2 regions of the Okibacterium endophyticum genome follow, and region 1 is predicted to be linked to the other one. Evidence: predicted binding sites of a transcription regulator. Region 1 holds the regulator's gene; the other holds the start of a gene.

What was found. The regulator HspR, encoded in region 1, represses chaperone genes until heat shock. The targets are predictions, from matches to a motif close to AAGTTGAGTCNNNNNGACTCAACTT.
Region 2: a site for HspR is predicted at 4,325-4,349, ahead of ACYVF5_RS09330 (Hsp20/alpha crystallin family protein). Genes of this name have one in related genera too.

Annotation. Positions count from the first base shown of each region.
Region 1 covers NZ_BAAGXA010000012.1:389,540-396,582, forward strand. Annotated here, with positions in the region: gene dnaK (molecular chaperone DnaK) at 1-1,597, shown strand, start outside; gene ACYVF5_RS15900 (nucleotide exchange factor GrpE) at 1,601-2,248, shown strand; gene ACYVF5_RS15905 (DnaJ C-terminal domain-containing protein) at 2,257-3,258, shown strand; gene ACYVF5_RS15910 (heat shock protein transcriptional repressor HspR) at 3,313-3,726, shown strand; gene ACYVF5_RS15915 (hypothetical protein) at 3,976-4,929, shown strand; gene ACYVF5_RS15920 (class I SAM-dependent methyltransferase) at 4,946-6,067, shown strand; gene ACYVF5_RS15925 (thymidylate synthase) at 6,275-7,043, shown strand, end outside.
Region 2 covers NZ_BAAGXA010000006.1:154,373-161,415, forward strand. Annotated here, with positions in the region: gene ACYVF5_RS09305 (HupE/UreJ family protein) at 1-479, shown strand, start outside; gene ACYVF5_RS09310 (response regulator transcription factor) at 488-1,213, shown strand; gene ACYVF5_RS09315 (sensor histidine kinase) at 1,210-2,652, shown strand; gene ACYVF5_RS09320 (DUF4229 domain-containing protein) at 2,769-3,098, shown strand; gene ACYVF5_RS09325 (1,4-dihydroxy-2-naphthoate polyprenyltransferase) at 3,151-4,140, opposite strand; gene ACYVF5_RS09330 (Hsp20/alpha crystallin family protein) at 4,400-4,840, shown strand; gene ACYVF5_RS09335 (AMP-binding protein) at 5,039-6,160, opposite strand; gene ACYVF5_RS09340 (MFS transporter) at 6,324-7,043, opposite strand, start outside.

The DNA.
Region 1 (7,043 bases):
GCGCATTCTCGGCAAGCTCAAGCGTGACGCCGAGCAGTACCTCGGTGACACGGTGACGGATGCCGTCATCACGGTTCCCGCATACTTCAACGACGCCGAGCGCCAGGCCACGAAAGAAGCCGGTGAGATCGCCGGGCTGAACGTGCTCCGCATCATCAACGAGCCGACGGCCGCCGCTCTCGCCTACGGCCTCGACAAGGGCAAAGAAGACGAGCTCATCCTCGTCTTCGACCTCGGTGGCGGAACCTTCGACGTCTCGCTTCTCGAGGTGGGCAAAGACGACGACTTCTCGACGATCCAGGTGCGTGCGACGAGCGGTGACAACCGTCTCGGCGGTGACGACTGGGACAACCGCGTCGTCGACCACCTCATCAAGCGCTTCAAGGACTCGACGGGCGTCGACGTCTCGAACGACAAGATCGCGAAGCAGCGGCTGAAAGAAGCCGCTGAGCAGGCGAAGAAGGAGCTCTCGAGCTCGACCTCGACGAGCATCCAGCTGCCATACCTCTCGCTTACCGAGAACGGCCCGGCCAACCTCGACGAGACCCTGACCCGCGCACAGTTCGAGAACATGACGAGCGACCTGCTCGACCGCACGAAGAAGCCGTTCGAAGACGTCATCCGCGAGGCGGGCATCAAGCTCGCCGACATCGCGCACGTTGTGCTCGTCGGTGGGTCGACGCGTATGCCCGCCGTGAGCGAGCTCGTGAAGAAAGAGACCGGCAAGGAGCCCAACAAGGGCGTGAACCCGGATGAGGTCGTCGCCGTCGGCGCTGCCCTGCAGGCCGGTGTGCTGAAGGGCGAGCGCAAAGACGTTCTGCTGATCGACGTCACGCCGCTGTCTCTCGGCATCGAGACCAAGGGCGGCATCATGACGAAGCTCATCGAGCGCAACACAGCCATCCCGACCAAGCGCAGCGAGACCTTCACCACCGCAGACGACAACCAGCCCTCCGTCGCGATCCAGGTGTTCCAGGGCGAGCGCGAGTTCACCCGCGACAACAAGAACCTCGGAACCTTCGAGCTCACGGGCATCGCTCCCGCACCACGCGGTGTTCCGCAGGTCGAGGTCACGTTCGACATCGACGCGAACGGCATCGTGCAGGTGTCAGCGAAAGACAAGGGCACCGGAAAAGAGCAGAAGATCACCATCTCGGGCGGATCGTCGCTCTCGAAGGAAGACATCGAGCGTATGGTGCGCGACGCAGAAGAGAACGCCGAAGAGGACAAGAAGCGGCGTGAGCGTGCTGAGACGCGGAACAACGCCGAACAGCTCGCCTACTCGATCGACAAGCTCATCAAAGACAACGAGGACAAGCTGCCCGAAGACGTCAAGAACGAGGTGCAGGGCGACGTCGACGCACTCAAGAGCGCTCTCGCCGGTGACGACGACGACGCTGTGAAGACGGCCTTCGACAAGCTCAACGAGAGCCAGGTGAAGCTCGGCGAGGCGATCTACGCGAACGCGCAGTCCGAGTCGGCGGAGCCCGAAGCCGGCGCTGAGCAGCCCACCGCCGAGAACGCCTCTGACGAAGACGTGGTCGACGCAGAGGTCGTTGACGACGAGGAGTCGAAAGACTCAGAGCAGGGACGATAGGCAATGACGGACCAGAACCCCACACCCGAAGAGAACGGTGACGAGGTTCAGCCGCAGGGCGAGGGGTCGGAAGCACAGGCTTCCGGCCCCGAGCCGCAGGTGACCCCGGAATCAGAGGCTGTCGCGCCCGATCCGCTCGACGATGCGGGTGAGGCCGACGACCTGACGGTGCAAGACATTCTCGACGCCGCTGGCGACGACCAGGATGAGGCATCCGTTGAGGGCCTCGCCGCGGAACTCGCCAGGGTGAAGGACGAACTCGCCCGCGAGCAGGCATCGTTCTTCAACTTTCGGCGGGCTCGTGAAGCGCAGGCGGGCGTCGAACGCGATCGCACACGCGGAGACGTCGTGAAGGTGCTGCTCCCGGTGCTCGACGATCTCGACCGGGCCGAGAAGCACGGCGACCTCGAGGGAGACACCCCGTTCGCCACGATCGCCGGAAAGCTGCGAGCCACGGTGCAGAAGCTCGGACTCACCTCGTTCGGTGCCGCCGGCGACCCCTTCGACCCCAACCTGCACGAGGCGATCTTTCAGCAGCCGACCCCGGACGTCTCTGCCGAGACGGTGCTCGACGTTGTCGAGACCGGTTACAGAATCGGCGACACCCTGGTGCGAGCGGCAAAGGTTGTTGTCGCCGTTCCGGCGGAGTGAGGTGATCGATGGCAAGCCAGGACTGGTTTGACAAGGACTTCTACAAGGTCCTCGGCGTCTCGAAAGACGTGACGCCGGCCGAGCTCAAGAAGGTGTATCGCAAGCTCGCTCGCGCGTACCACCCGGATTCCAAGCCGGGCGATGCCAAGGCCGAAGCCAAGTTCAAAGAGATCTCCGAGGCCTACTCGGTTCTGAACGACCCCGAGCAGCGCAAAGAGTACGACGCGGTCAGGGCCATGGGCTCCGGCGCCAGGTTCACGGCGCCGGGTTCGGGCGGCGGCGCGGGCGGCTTCGACGACGTCTTCGGCGGGATGTTCGGGGGCGGCTCCCGCGGGCAGAGCTACAGCTACCAGCAGGGCGGCGCAGGCTTCGAAGACATCCTCGGGGGGATGTTCGGCGGACAGGGACAGGGTGGCTTCGGCCAGCCGTCCGGCGGCTACCGGGGATTCGGCGGGCCGACGCCCGGGCGCGACGTCACGGCATCCACCACCATCGACTTCGTCACGGCGACCAAGGGAGACACCGTCACCCTGCAGACCGCTGAAGGTAGCACGATCAAAGTCAAGATACCGGCCGGCGTCTCGGACGGCCAGAAGATCAAACTGCGTGGCAAGGGGCATCCGTCACCTGACGGCGGTCCGGCCGGCGACCTCGTATTGACCGTTTCTGTCAGAAAGCACCCCGTGTTCGAACGTGATGGACTGAACCTGCGCGTGACCGTGCCGGTGACCTTTGTCGAGGCGGCGTTGGGCGCCACCATCGAAGTGCCCACTCTCGGCGGCGAACCCGTGAAGCTCAAGGTGGCCCCGGGCACGCCGTCTGGCCGGGTGCTGCGGGTCAAGGGCAGAGGGGTCGTGACCCCGAAGGGAACGGGCGACCTGCTTGCGGTGGTGCAGGTCGCTGTGCCGTCGCACCTGAACGCCGAGGCGAAAGAAGCCCTGGAGCGGTACCGCGATCTCGAACCGCACGAGAATCCGAGGGAAGACCTGCTGGCGAAGGCGCGAGGGTAGCCGCTGCGTCTTCGTGCGCGAGCGCGGTGATGTGCCAGGCGGGGAGGAGGAAGAATGGACGAGTACTCACCGGTGTTCGCGATCGCCGTCGCGGCAGAGCTGGCGGGAATGCACCCGCAGACGCTCAGGCAGTACGACCGTCTTGGCCTCGTCTCTCCCCGTCGCACGGCGGGCAAGAGCCGCCGCTATTCCATGCGCGATGTTCAGCAGTTGCGCGAGGTCGCGAGGCTCAGCGGCGAGGGTGTGAGCCTCGAGGGGATCGCCCGCATCCTCAGTCTCGAGAACCAGGTGGCCGAGCTCGGCAAGCGCGTGCGGGAACTCGAGCACGCACTCGCCGAGCAGGTGCTCAAGACGCCGGGAACCCGTGTCTTCGCCGCCGGGGCTGAAGGTGACGTCGTCACCCTGAAGAACGGGACGCGCGCGCAGCGCCGCACAGAGATCATGGTGTGGCGGCCCCGCGGCTCCTGACCCGGTGTGTCGAGTTCGACAGCACGCGCAGAGCGCTCTCGGCAGAGACAATCCCGCGCTGGGGCCGATGGCGGCCATGAAGTGTGCCGCACGTCGCTGTGGGCCATCAGCGACGACGAGGGTCGACGACGAGGTCTCCACACAAGAACCCCACTGCCTTCGGGCGGCGGAGGTGCGACAGGCCCCGTGAAACGAGATGCAGAAGAACAGCTCGGGCGCATGCCGGGGCGTGCGGCTAAGCTCATCAGCATGAGCCAGCAGCCACCCCGGGACCCTTCGCAGGCACCGTCGTCAGACGCGTACGCTCCGCCAACGGGACAGGGAGCGCCACCGCAGCACTCGCTGCCGCAGCAACCACAGCCCGCCTACGGGCAGCAGCCGGTCTACGGGCAGCCGCAGTACCAGCAGCCGCAGTACCAGCAGCCCGCTTACGGGCAGCAGCGATACCCGGCATACCAGCAGCCGCCGGTCTACCAGGTTCCCCTGAGACAGCCGCGACCACCCCTCACCTCGAAAGCGAAACGCGGAGCGATGCTCGCGGGAGCCCTCGGCTTCACACTGATGACCATCGGTTTCACCATTGCCATGATCCCGCTCGCCATAGCAATGATCGTCGCCCTGTTCGCGTCGTTCTTCGGTTTTCTCACGGCGGCATCAACCGATCGTGAATGGGCAGACGTGATGGGGGAGTGGTTCGGGGTCGGCATTGAGGCGTCGTGGCTGGTCTTCGTCATTTTCGTCGTCATCGGGATCGTGATCTGGGTGCTCGGCTATCTCGTGAGCATCCTCATTCTCAAAGGGCACGGCATCGAGCGACGAGCTGCCATCACCTGGAGCGGACTCGGCATCGCCGTTGTGGTGTGGTGGCTTGTCTCAACGGTCATCACACCGTTCTCGGGGATCCTCGTACCCGTTATCAGTGTGGGGAACGGCGAGTTCAACCCGGACGGCGCGGTCGGCGTCGGTATTGTGCTCGCGGTGCTCGCGGTGGTTCTGGCCGCGGGGTTGGGACTTCTCTCGTGGTGGTGGATGGCTCACGCCATGCGGCCGCGCCCCGAGACCGATCAGCAACCGCCGTACCAGCAGCACCCGTACCAGCAGCACCCCTTCCAGCAACCGCCGTACGCACCGTCGCAGCCGTATTCACAGCACCAGCCGTATCAGGCGAGAACACCAGAGGGACACGGATATCGGCAGCCCTGATTTCTCTCTCGACGGGTTGCGCCGCTGGCCCGACGTCGAGGCGCCGAACCTGTTCGCCGTCGACGCGAGCGACCGGCTGATTCTCGACCACGCCGCGCCCGTTCTGGCGCAGCAGCCGGATGCCGCCGTCGCGGTGATCGGCGATCGGTACGGTGCGCTCACACTCGGCACGGCATCGATGGTCCCCGAGCGGGTGCCGCCGCACGGCATCCGTGTTCATCAGGATCCGCTGTCAGGAGAACGTGCGCTCGCCGCGAACGCCGAGCGTTTCGGGTTGAGCGGCAGGTACCGCAACCTGCAGCTCGGCTCCGATCTGGTGAGCGGCGCCGACCTGGTGCTGATGCAGCTCACTCGTGAGCTCGACGCGCTCGATGAGATCGTGACGACCGTCGCCGCCTTCGCGTCGGACGGGGTCGAGCTTGTGGCCGGTGGTCGCGTCAAACACATGACAAACGCGATGAACGAGGTGATCGGGCGTTCCTTCGAATCGGTGACCGCCACCCTGGCCAGGCAGAAGTCACGGCTGCTCATCGCGCACGGGCCGAGACGACGTGAGGCGCTCTCGCGGCTCGCCACCTGGCCCGCCAGGGAGCATCACCCCGACCTCGATCTGTGGGTCTGCGCACGCGGCGCCGTGTTCGCGGGAACGAGGGTGGACATCGGCACCCGCTTTCTGCTCGGGTTCATCGATGACATGCTGCCGACAGCCGTCGACGCCGTTGACCTCGGCTGTGGAACGGGGATTCTGGCGGCAGCGTTCGCGCGAGCGCGGCCCGGCGTCCACGTGACGGCCAGCGACCAGTCGGCGGCCGCCGTCGCATCCGCCCTCGCGACAGCAGAGGCGAACGGAGTCACGGGCATGGTTCACGTGGTGCGTGATGACGGCCTCGAGTCACAGGCGACGGGGTCGGCCGACCTCGTGATGCTGAACCCGCCGTTCCACGTGGGGGCGGCTGTGCACACGGGGGTGGCGCCGCGCCTGTTCGAGCACGCCGCGAGGGTACTGCGCCCGGGCGGCGAGCTCTGGACGGTCTGGAACTCACACCTGGCATACCGAGACGCGCTCGAGCGGATCGTCGGGCCGACGAAGCAGGCAGGCCGCAACACCAAGTTCACGGTCACCGTGTCGACGCGCTAGGGTCTGTCGCGACGGGCGAGCCGGCCTGCTGTGCGTGCGCCTGTCGTATGGGCGCCGGTCCATGCGCTGGCACCGGTGTCCGTATGCCCGCACTCAGGGCGAACGCCCGCGCGACAGAGGGTTCCGCCTGTCCGATTCGGGGCAGAGGGCCGCGACATCCGGTGCATCACGACCCTGTATGTCGGCGACTGCGACTACCCTGAAGTCATGCGGCAATATCTTGATCTGCTCAGCGATGTGCTCGAGAACGGCACCGAGAAGTCCGACAGAACGGGCACGGGAACCCTCAGCGTCTTCGGACGTCAGATGCGGTTCGACCTCGCAGACGGATTCCCCGCGCTCACCACCAAGAAGCTGCATCTCACGAGCATCATCGGTGAGTTGATCTGGTTCCTGCGCGGCGACACCAACGTGCGCTGGCTGCAGGAGCGCGGCATCACGATCTGGGACGAGTGGGCAGACGAGAACGGCGACCTCGGCCCGGTCTATGGGCATCAGTGGCGATCGTGGCCGGCGCCCGATGGCCACACCATCGACCAGATCGCGAAGGTCATCGACTCGATCAGGAACAACCCGGATTCGCGCAGGCATGTCGTGAGCGCGTGGAACGTCGCCGAGGTCGACGACATGGCACTGCCGCCGTGCCACACCATGTTCCAGTTCTATGTGGCGAACGGCACACTCTCGTGCCAGCTCTATCAGCGGTCGGCAGACATCTTTCTCGGTGTACCGTTCAACATCGCCTCATATGCGCTGCTCACGCAGATGGTCGCCCAGGTGACGGGCCTCAAGGCGGGCGAGTTCGTGCACACCCTCGGCGACGCGCACCTCTACCTCAACCACATCGAGCAGGCGAAGCTGCAGCTCACCCGTGAGCCCGGTGCGCTGCCCGTGATGCAGATCAACCCGGAGCGCACGAAGATCGATGAGTTCGAGCTCGACGACTTCACCCTTGTCAAGTACGTCGCGGCTCCAT
Region 2 (7,043 bases), on a different contig from region 1:
TCCGCCCGCTCCTCCCCCGCGGCGAGGTGTGGATCGCCGGATTGTTCGGCCTGGTGCACGGCGCCGCCTTCGCGACGACGATCCTCGAGCTCGACCTCGATGCCGGCACAACGATCGCGGCAGTTCTCGGCTTCAACGTGGGCGTCGAGCTGGCTCAGCTGATCGCGATCGCGATCGTCCTGCCCTTTCTGGTGATGATGAGCCGCTCTCGCGCCTACGCCGGAGTCCGCGTCGCACTGGCCGGCTTCGCCGTCGTGGCCGCCGCGGGCTGGACGGTCGGCGTCGTCACCGGAGGCGATTCGGTATTGCAACCGGTTTTCGACCTCATTGCGTCCCATCCGGTCGTCGCCCTGGCGATCCTGGCGTCGGCGTCGGCCGGCCTGTGGGCGTTCCTGCCCGTGCGGAGCGCTGTCACGGTTCCGGCGGATCCGATCGGGTTCACGCGTCAACGGCGTGAACTCGGGCATAAAGCGAGTTAACTATGACCATGACACTCTCCGGCTCCCGCGCAACGCACCTCACACGCCCGGACGGGACGCCCATTCGCGCGCTCGTGGTCGACGACGAGGCGAATCTGAGCGAGCTGCTGCGCATGGCCCTGCGGAACGAGGGCTGGGACGCGCGCACGGCATCCAACGGACAAGAAGCGCTGAACCTGGTGCGGGAGTTCGAGCCGGATCTCGTTGTGCTCGACATCATGATGCCTCAGCTGGACGGTATGGAGGTCCTGCGGCGGGTGCGTGCCACGGGGAACGATGTTCCGGTGCTCTTCCTGACGGCGAAGGACGCCGTCGACGACCGGATAGCCGGCATCTCGGCCGGTGGCGACGACTACGTCACCAAGCCGTTCAGTCTCGAGGAGGTCGTCGCCCGGCTCCGCGGTATCGCCCGTCGCCACGTCGCCGCCGACACCGACCCGAAGCTTCGAGTGGGCGATCTCGTCCTCGACGAGGAGACCTACGAGGTCGAGCGGGCCGGCGCCTCCGTCACGCTCACCGCGAAGGAGTTCGAGCTCTTGCGCTACCTCATGCAGAACCCGAGGCGAGTGCTCAGCAAAGCTCAGATCCTCGATCATGTCTGGAGTTACGACTTCGGTGGCCGCTCAAGCGTCGTCGAGATCTACATCTCTTACCTGCGCAAGAAGATCGACACCCTCGGCGAGCCGATGATCCACACGGTGCGCGGGGTCGGCTACACCATCAAGCCAGCGTGAGCAGGCCGCGGCGGTGGACGCTGAGACGACAGCTGGTGACCGGCGTCAGCCTGTTGGTCGGGGTGGTGTTCGTCATCACCAGCATCGTCACCGTTCTCGCACTGCGCTCGTCTGTCATGGAACGTCTGGACGAGCAAGTCCTCGACACGCTGAATGTCGCCTTCGACCCGCACGACGGCGCTCCGGACGGCGACGAGCGGGGGCCGCAGCCGCGCATCGGCTCTCTGCAGGTCGTTTTCGACAGTGAGGGATCTGTGCTCAGTTCCGCCTATGTCGCCGACGACGGCACGGAGGTGTCGCTGACCGCCGCTCAGCTCGGCGTCTTGCGAGATCAGCACGTCGAGGAGCGACGCCCGGTGACGGTCGATCTCGGCGGCGACCTCGGCGCTTTTCGCGTCGCATCCGCCTCACGGGGCGGCGACACGGTCATCGCGGGAAACTCGCTCGACGACGTCGCCGCGACAACTGGCGCTCTCGCACTGATCCTGGCCGGCGTGATGGCCGTGGCGTTGCTCGCAGCGATCGTCGGCGCTGTCCTCTTCATCACACGAGCGCTGCGTCCTCTGAAACGTGTCGCGTCGACAGCGGAGCGCGTTGCACAGCGTCCGCTTGCAGCCGGCGAGGTGAGAATGCCAGAACGCGTGGCGGAGGAGGACACCGATCCCGACACCGAGGTGGGCCGCGTCGGGTCGTCGCTCAACACGCTGCTCGGTCATGTTCAGTCGGCGCTGGTGTCCCGCCAGAACAGCGAGGAACAGCTGCGCCGTTTCATCGCAGACGCGAGCCATGAGCTCCGCACGCCGCTCGCCTCCATACGCGGCTACGCCGAGCTCTCCCGCAGAGAGAACGCCCCGATGACGACGACCCAGGAACGATCGCTCGAGCGGATCTCGGCCGAAGCGGTCCGCATGAGCTCTCTCGTCGAGGACCTGCTGCTTCTGGCCCGTCTCGACGCGGGCCAACATCTGCGTCGAGATCCCGTGGACCTGACGATGCTGACCATCGATTCCGTCAGCGATGCCCATGCCGCCGACCCGACTCACGAATGGCTGCTCGACCTCGACGAGCAGATCGAGGTCCCCGGCGATGAGAACCGTCTGCGCCAGGTGGTCGTCAACCTGCTCGCCAATGCGCGGATGCACACGCCGGCTGGCACAACAGTGGTGGCCGAGGTGAGTCACGACGATGACCACGCGGTCCTCCGCGTCGTCGACGACGGTCCGGGAATCCACCCGGACACACAGGAACGGCTGTTTCAACGCTTCGCGCGCGGGGATAGCTCGCGAAACAGGGACGCGGGGAGCACGGGACTCGGGTTGTCCATCTCTCGAGCCATCGTCGAGGCGCATGGAGGCCGGATCACCGCCGAGAGCAGGCCGGGACGAACAGTCTTCACCGTTATGCTGCCGCTGGAAAGGCGCGATGACACAGCTGCTTAGGCCGTCGCCATAAGAGGAGCACCCTCTCGGTGAGCCCGGCTCTGCGGAACACCAGCCCGCAGACCGGCGGAACACCACCGGCCGAAGCGCACAGACTCGCGGCATAAACTGGGCGGGTGAAACGCATTCCCCCCGTCGTCTCTTACACGGTGCTCCGCCTGCTCGCTTTCATCGTGCCGCTCGGGGTGCTGCTCGCGACCGGTTTCAATCCCTACATCGCCGCCCTGACCGCCGCGCTGATCGGGCTGAGCCTGTCGATCCTGGTGCTGCGCCGGCCCCGCGAGGCCATTTCGCGTGACCTGTATGCCGTGAGACACCGCGAGACCCCGCCATCGTCCCCTGATGAAGATGTCGAGGATGCGATCGACATCGCCGGGACGACTGCCCCGGCAGACGATGCACAGCCGAGCGAGCGATCGGCAGAATCACACCACGACGAACGCTGACGCGACACGGCGTATGACGAACACCGAGGCCTTGACCCCCTGAGACCCGGGGCTACTTGAAGAACGCCCAGAGCATCACGATGCCATAGAGCAGCTGCACGAGCCCGGTGAGCTTGAGCGCGAGCACGAACTCCTTCGCCGTGCGCGCCGTGGCGACGATCATGGCGGCCGGAAGAGCGGCGAGCAGGATGAACAGCGACAGCCAGGCGATCGGATAGAACAGCGCGAACCATACAGCGATGCCGAAGGGCACGAGTATAAAAACGATGTAGAGCACACGGGATGCCACGTGGCCGACGAGCACACTGAGCGTGCGTTTTCCGGCGACGCGGTCCTGGGCGACGTCGCGCAGGTTGTTGGTGAGCAGGGTGGCGACCGAGATCAAGCCGACCGCGACGGCCCCGAACCAGGCCTCCTGGTTCACGGTCAGCACCTGCACGAATGTGGTGCCGACCGTTGCGACCAGTCCGAAGAAGACGAAGACGAAGAGCTCGCCGAGCGCGTAGTAGCCGTATGGCCGTTTGCCGCCCGTGTAGAACCACGCGGCCGCAATGGCCGCGGCGCCAACGGCGATCAACCACCACTGCTGGGTCAGAACCGTCAACGCGAGTCCTGCGACAGCGGCGATCCCGAAGAACACGAGGGCGACGACGAGCACCGTTCTCGGTTTCGCCCTGCCGCTTCCCACGAGCCGGAACGGCCCCACGCGGTCACGGTCGGTGCCGCGAATACCGTCTGAGTAGTCGTTGGCGAAGTTCACGCCGATCTGCAGGCTCACCGCCACGGCGAGGCAGAGGAGAGCGCGCACCCAGTGGTAGACCCCCGGATCACTCGCGACCATCGCCGCCCCGGTGCCGACCAGCACCGGCGAGACCGACATCGGCAGTGTGAAGAGACGCGCGCCGGCGATCCAGTCCCTGGCCGTTGCGGGGCGGATGTCGCGATACGGCCGGGCAGCCGGGTTTCCGCTCCTGACCGTGCGCTTGCGGGTTTTGCGCGCTTTTTGCTTCGTCGCCACTCGGCAGCCTCCGTCTGTGTTCATACGCCCGTGCGGGCGCCTGCAGTTCCCGTTGGATTGTACGGCAGATCGCCTCGACCCTGCCGCCTCTGGCGTTTCACGAACACCGGGCAGAGACCTTCAAGAGCGCTCAGAAGATGCTTTACGTTCACCCAAAGCCTGCACAGACCACTTAGCACTCTCCTGGGCCGAGTGCTAATCTGAAGACAAGTTGAGCGACATCCACTCAACTGAGGAACCAGAGTCAGAATCACCCTCGTTCACCCAGAAGGAGCTGATGAACATGGCAATGAATTTCGATCCTTTCCGTGACCTCGACCGTGTCGCCAACGCCCTCTTCGAGGGCCGCGGACCTCGGCTGATGCCCGTGGACCTCTACCGGGACGGCGATCACTACGTGTTGAGCGCCGATCTGCCCGGAATCGACCCCGGCTCGGTCGACATCGATGTGGACGGTCAGCTGCTCACCATTCGCGCGGAGCGCACACTCGCCGCGGGCGACGGCGTGAAGTGGATCTCGCGCGAACGGACGGGCGGCTCGTTCCTGAGGCAGCTCAACCTCGGCCAGGGCGTCGACACCGAGAACATCACGGCCAGCTACACGAACGGTGTGCTCAGCGTGACGATCCCGGTGAGCGAGCAGGCGAAGCCGCGCAAGATCGCCGTCTCGACCGACTCGCCTGAGACCGTCGAGGTGTCAGAGCAGCGCCGCGTAGAGGCTTGATCTCGCACGCATCCGCACGCATCGCCCAGGGGAGTTCGGGGCCGGGGAGAACGCTCCCCGGCCCCGTTCGTGTATAGCGGTTCGCATTCCCGACTGATGCGGGCACCGGCTTGCGGGCAGATGCGGGCACCGGCTTGCGGGCTGATGCGGCCTTCTCGGCTGATACGGCACAGGCGGCTTCCGCGCCGCGCCGCGTGCTCACGCCTCGCGGGCGAGAGCGGCGATCTCGTGCCTGTCCGGTTTCCCTGAGACGAGCGTCGGCAACGTCTCGACGCTGATGACCTTTGCCGGGCGCGAAGGCGTGCCGAGAGCATCAGCCACCGTCTGTGCGATCACCTCGAAGCGCGGGTGCGCACCGGCGACCACCACAACCGGCACCTCGCCCCACCTCTCGTCGGGCATGCCCACCACCACTGCTTCGCTCATGCCCCTGATGCCGCGGACCACCTGCTCGACACGGTCGAGCGACACGTTCACACCGCCAGACACGATGACGTTGTCCGCGCGACCGGTGACGCGGAGCACACCATCGGCGAACTCACCCGTGTCTCCCGTCCTGTACCAGCGCTGACCGTCGTCTTCGACGAACACCGCCCGGGTGAGCGCGTCATCACCCAGGTATCCCTCCGCGAGCACCGGGCCGGCGAGCTCGATCTTCCCATCGGTGATGCGCACGTGGACGCCGGGCAGCGGAACACCGTTGTAGACGCATCCGCCGCACGTTTCGCTCGATCCGTAGGTGCGGAAGACCGGCAGCCCGAGCAGCTCGATGCGGTCCCGAAGGGCCGGAGGCGTTGCCTGCCCGCCCACGAGGATCCCGTCGAATCGCCTGAGGGCCGCGACGCCCGAACGGCTTTCGAGCAGTCGCGCGAGCTGCACGGGAACCAGAGACGTGTAGTGGCGCTCACCGCGCATGGCGCGAGAGGCCTCGATGAAGTCGGCTGGCGTGAACCGCCCGGGCGTCAGCACAACGGGCACGGTCTCTGCGGCGATCGAGCGCACGAGCACCTGCAGGCCGGCGATGTAGTGCGCGGGCAGCGCGAGCAGCCACTGCCCTTGCCCGCCCATGGTCGTCGCGGATGCCCCGGCGCCGGCAAGCAGGGCGTCGCAGCTGAGCGCGACCCGCTTGGGCACCCCCGTCGAACCGGACGTCGCGATCACCACGCCGACGGGTTGCGGCACGGTTCCGACCCTGTCCGGGTGCGGCGGAGCGCCAACGACGGGCATGATCGCCTGGCCTGATCTGTCGAGCGCCGACCGCAGGGCGCCGAGCAGCTCGAGCGGGTCGTCCGCCGACGCAGCGATGAGCGTCCTGGTCATAGCGCCAGTCTACGAGCTGGCCCGATCGGCTGGCCACGTCGCCACCTGGACCTTCTGACGATCGTCGAGGGGCGGAACGGCGCTCACGCGCTGTCAGCCGCTGCGGTTGCGGGCCGAGCCGTCGACCGCAGCCGACAGCCCAGCCCGCAACAGGTCAAGCGCTTCAGGCGGGTTCCGCCGCTGTCACCGGATGCGCCGGTTCAGAGGGCGACGCAGAGACACGTCGAGCGCTCAGCATCCCGAGAGCGACGAACGACACCGCCGAGACGACGGCCGGAATCCCGAAGAGCAGGTAGATCGCGGCGAGAGACCAGCCGGCTTCGAGAAGCAGGCCTGCAGCGACGGGACCGATGATCGCGGCGAGGCGTCCGACACCCAGGACGATGCCGAACCCGGACGCTCGCGCGTGCGCCGGATAGAGTCCGGGGATCAGCGCGTAGAAGCCCGTCACACCGGCGAGGCCCATAAACGCCCCGGCGACAGCGAAGGCGACGATGGCACCGACGGCGCTGGTCGACACAGCGACTCCGATGAGCGCGACGCCCGCGAGGACTGTCGAGACCGTGCCGAGCACCCAGAGCTTGACCCAGTTCGAGATGAGACCGAACAAGAGACTGCCGACGATGCCGCCGAGGCCCATAAACACCGACGACGTGATCGACAGTTGCGGAGAACCGCCCGCGATCGCCACCGCCTGCGGCGTCCAGGTCGTCACAAAGATGAACGAGACCTGGAGCAGCGCGAACCCGACGATCGCCAACAGCGTCAGAGAAAGGACGCCGGCGCCGAAGATCTCACGCAGGCGGCCCTTCGGCGCCTCGACTCGTGCGGGAAGGGCAGGCAGAGGCGCTGCGCCGATCCGCCCGATGACCCGGTTCATCCG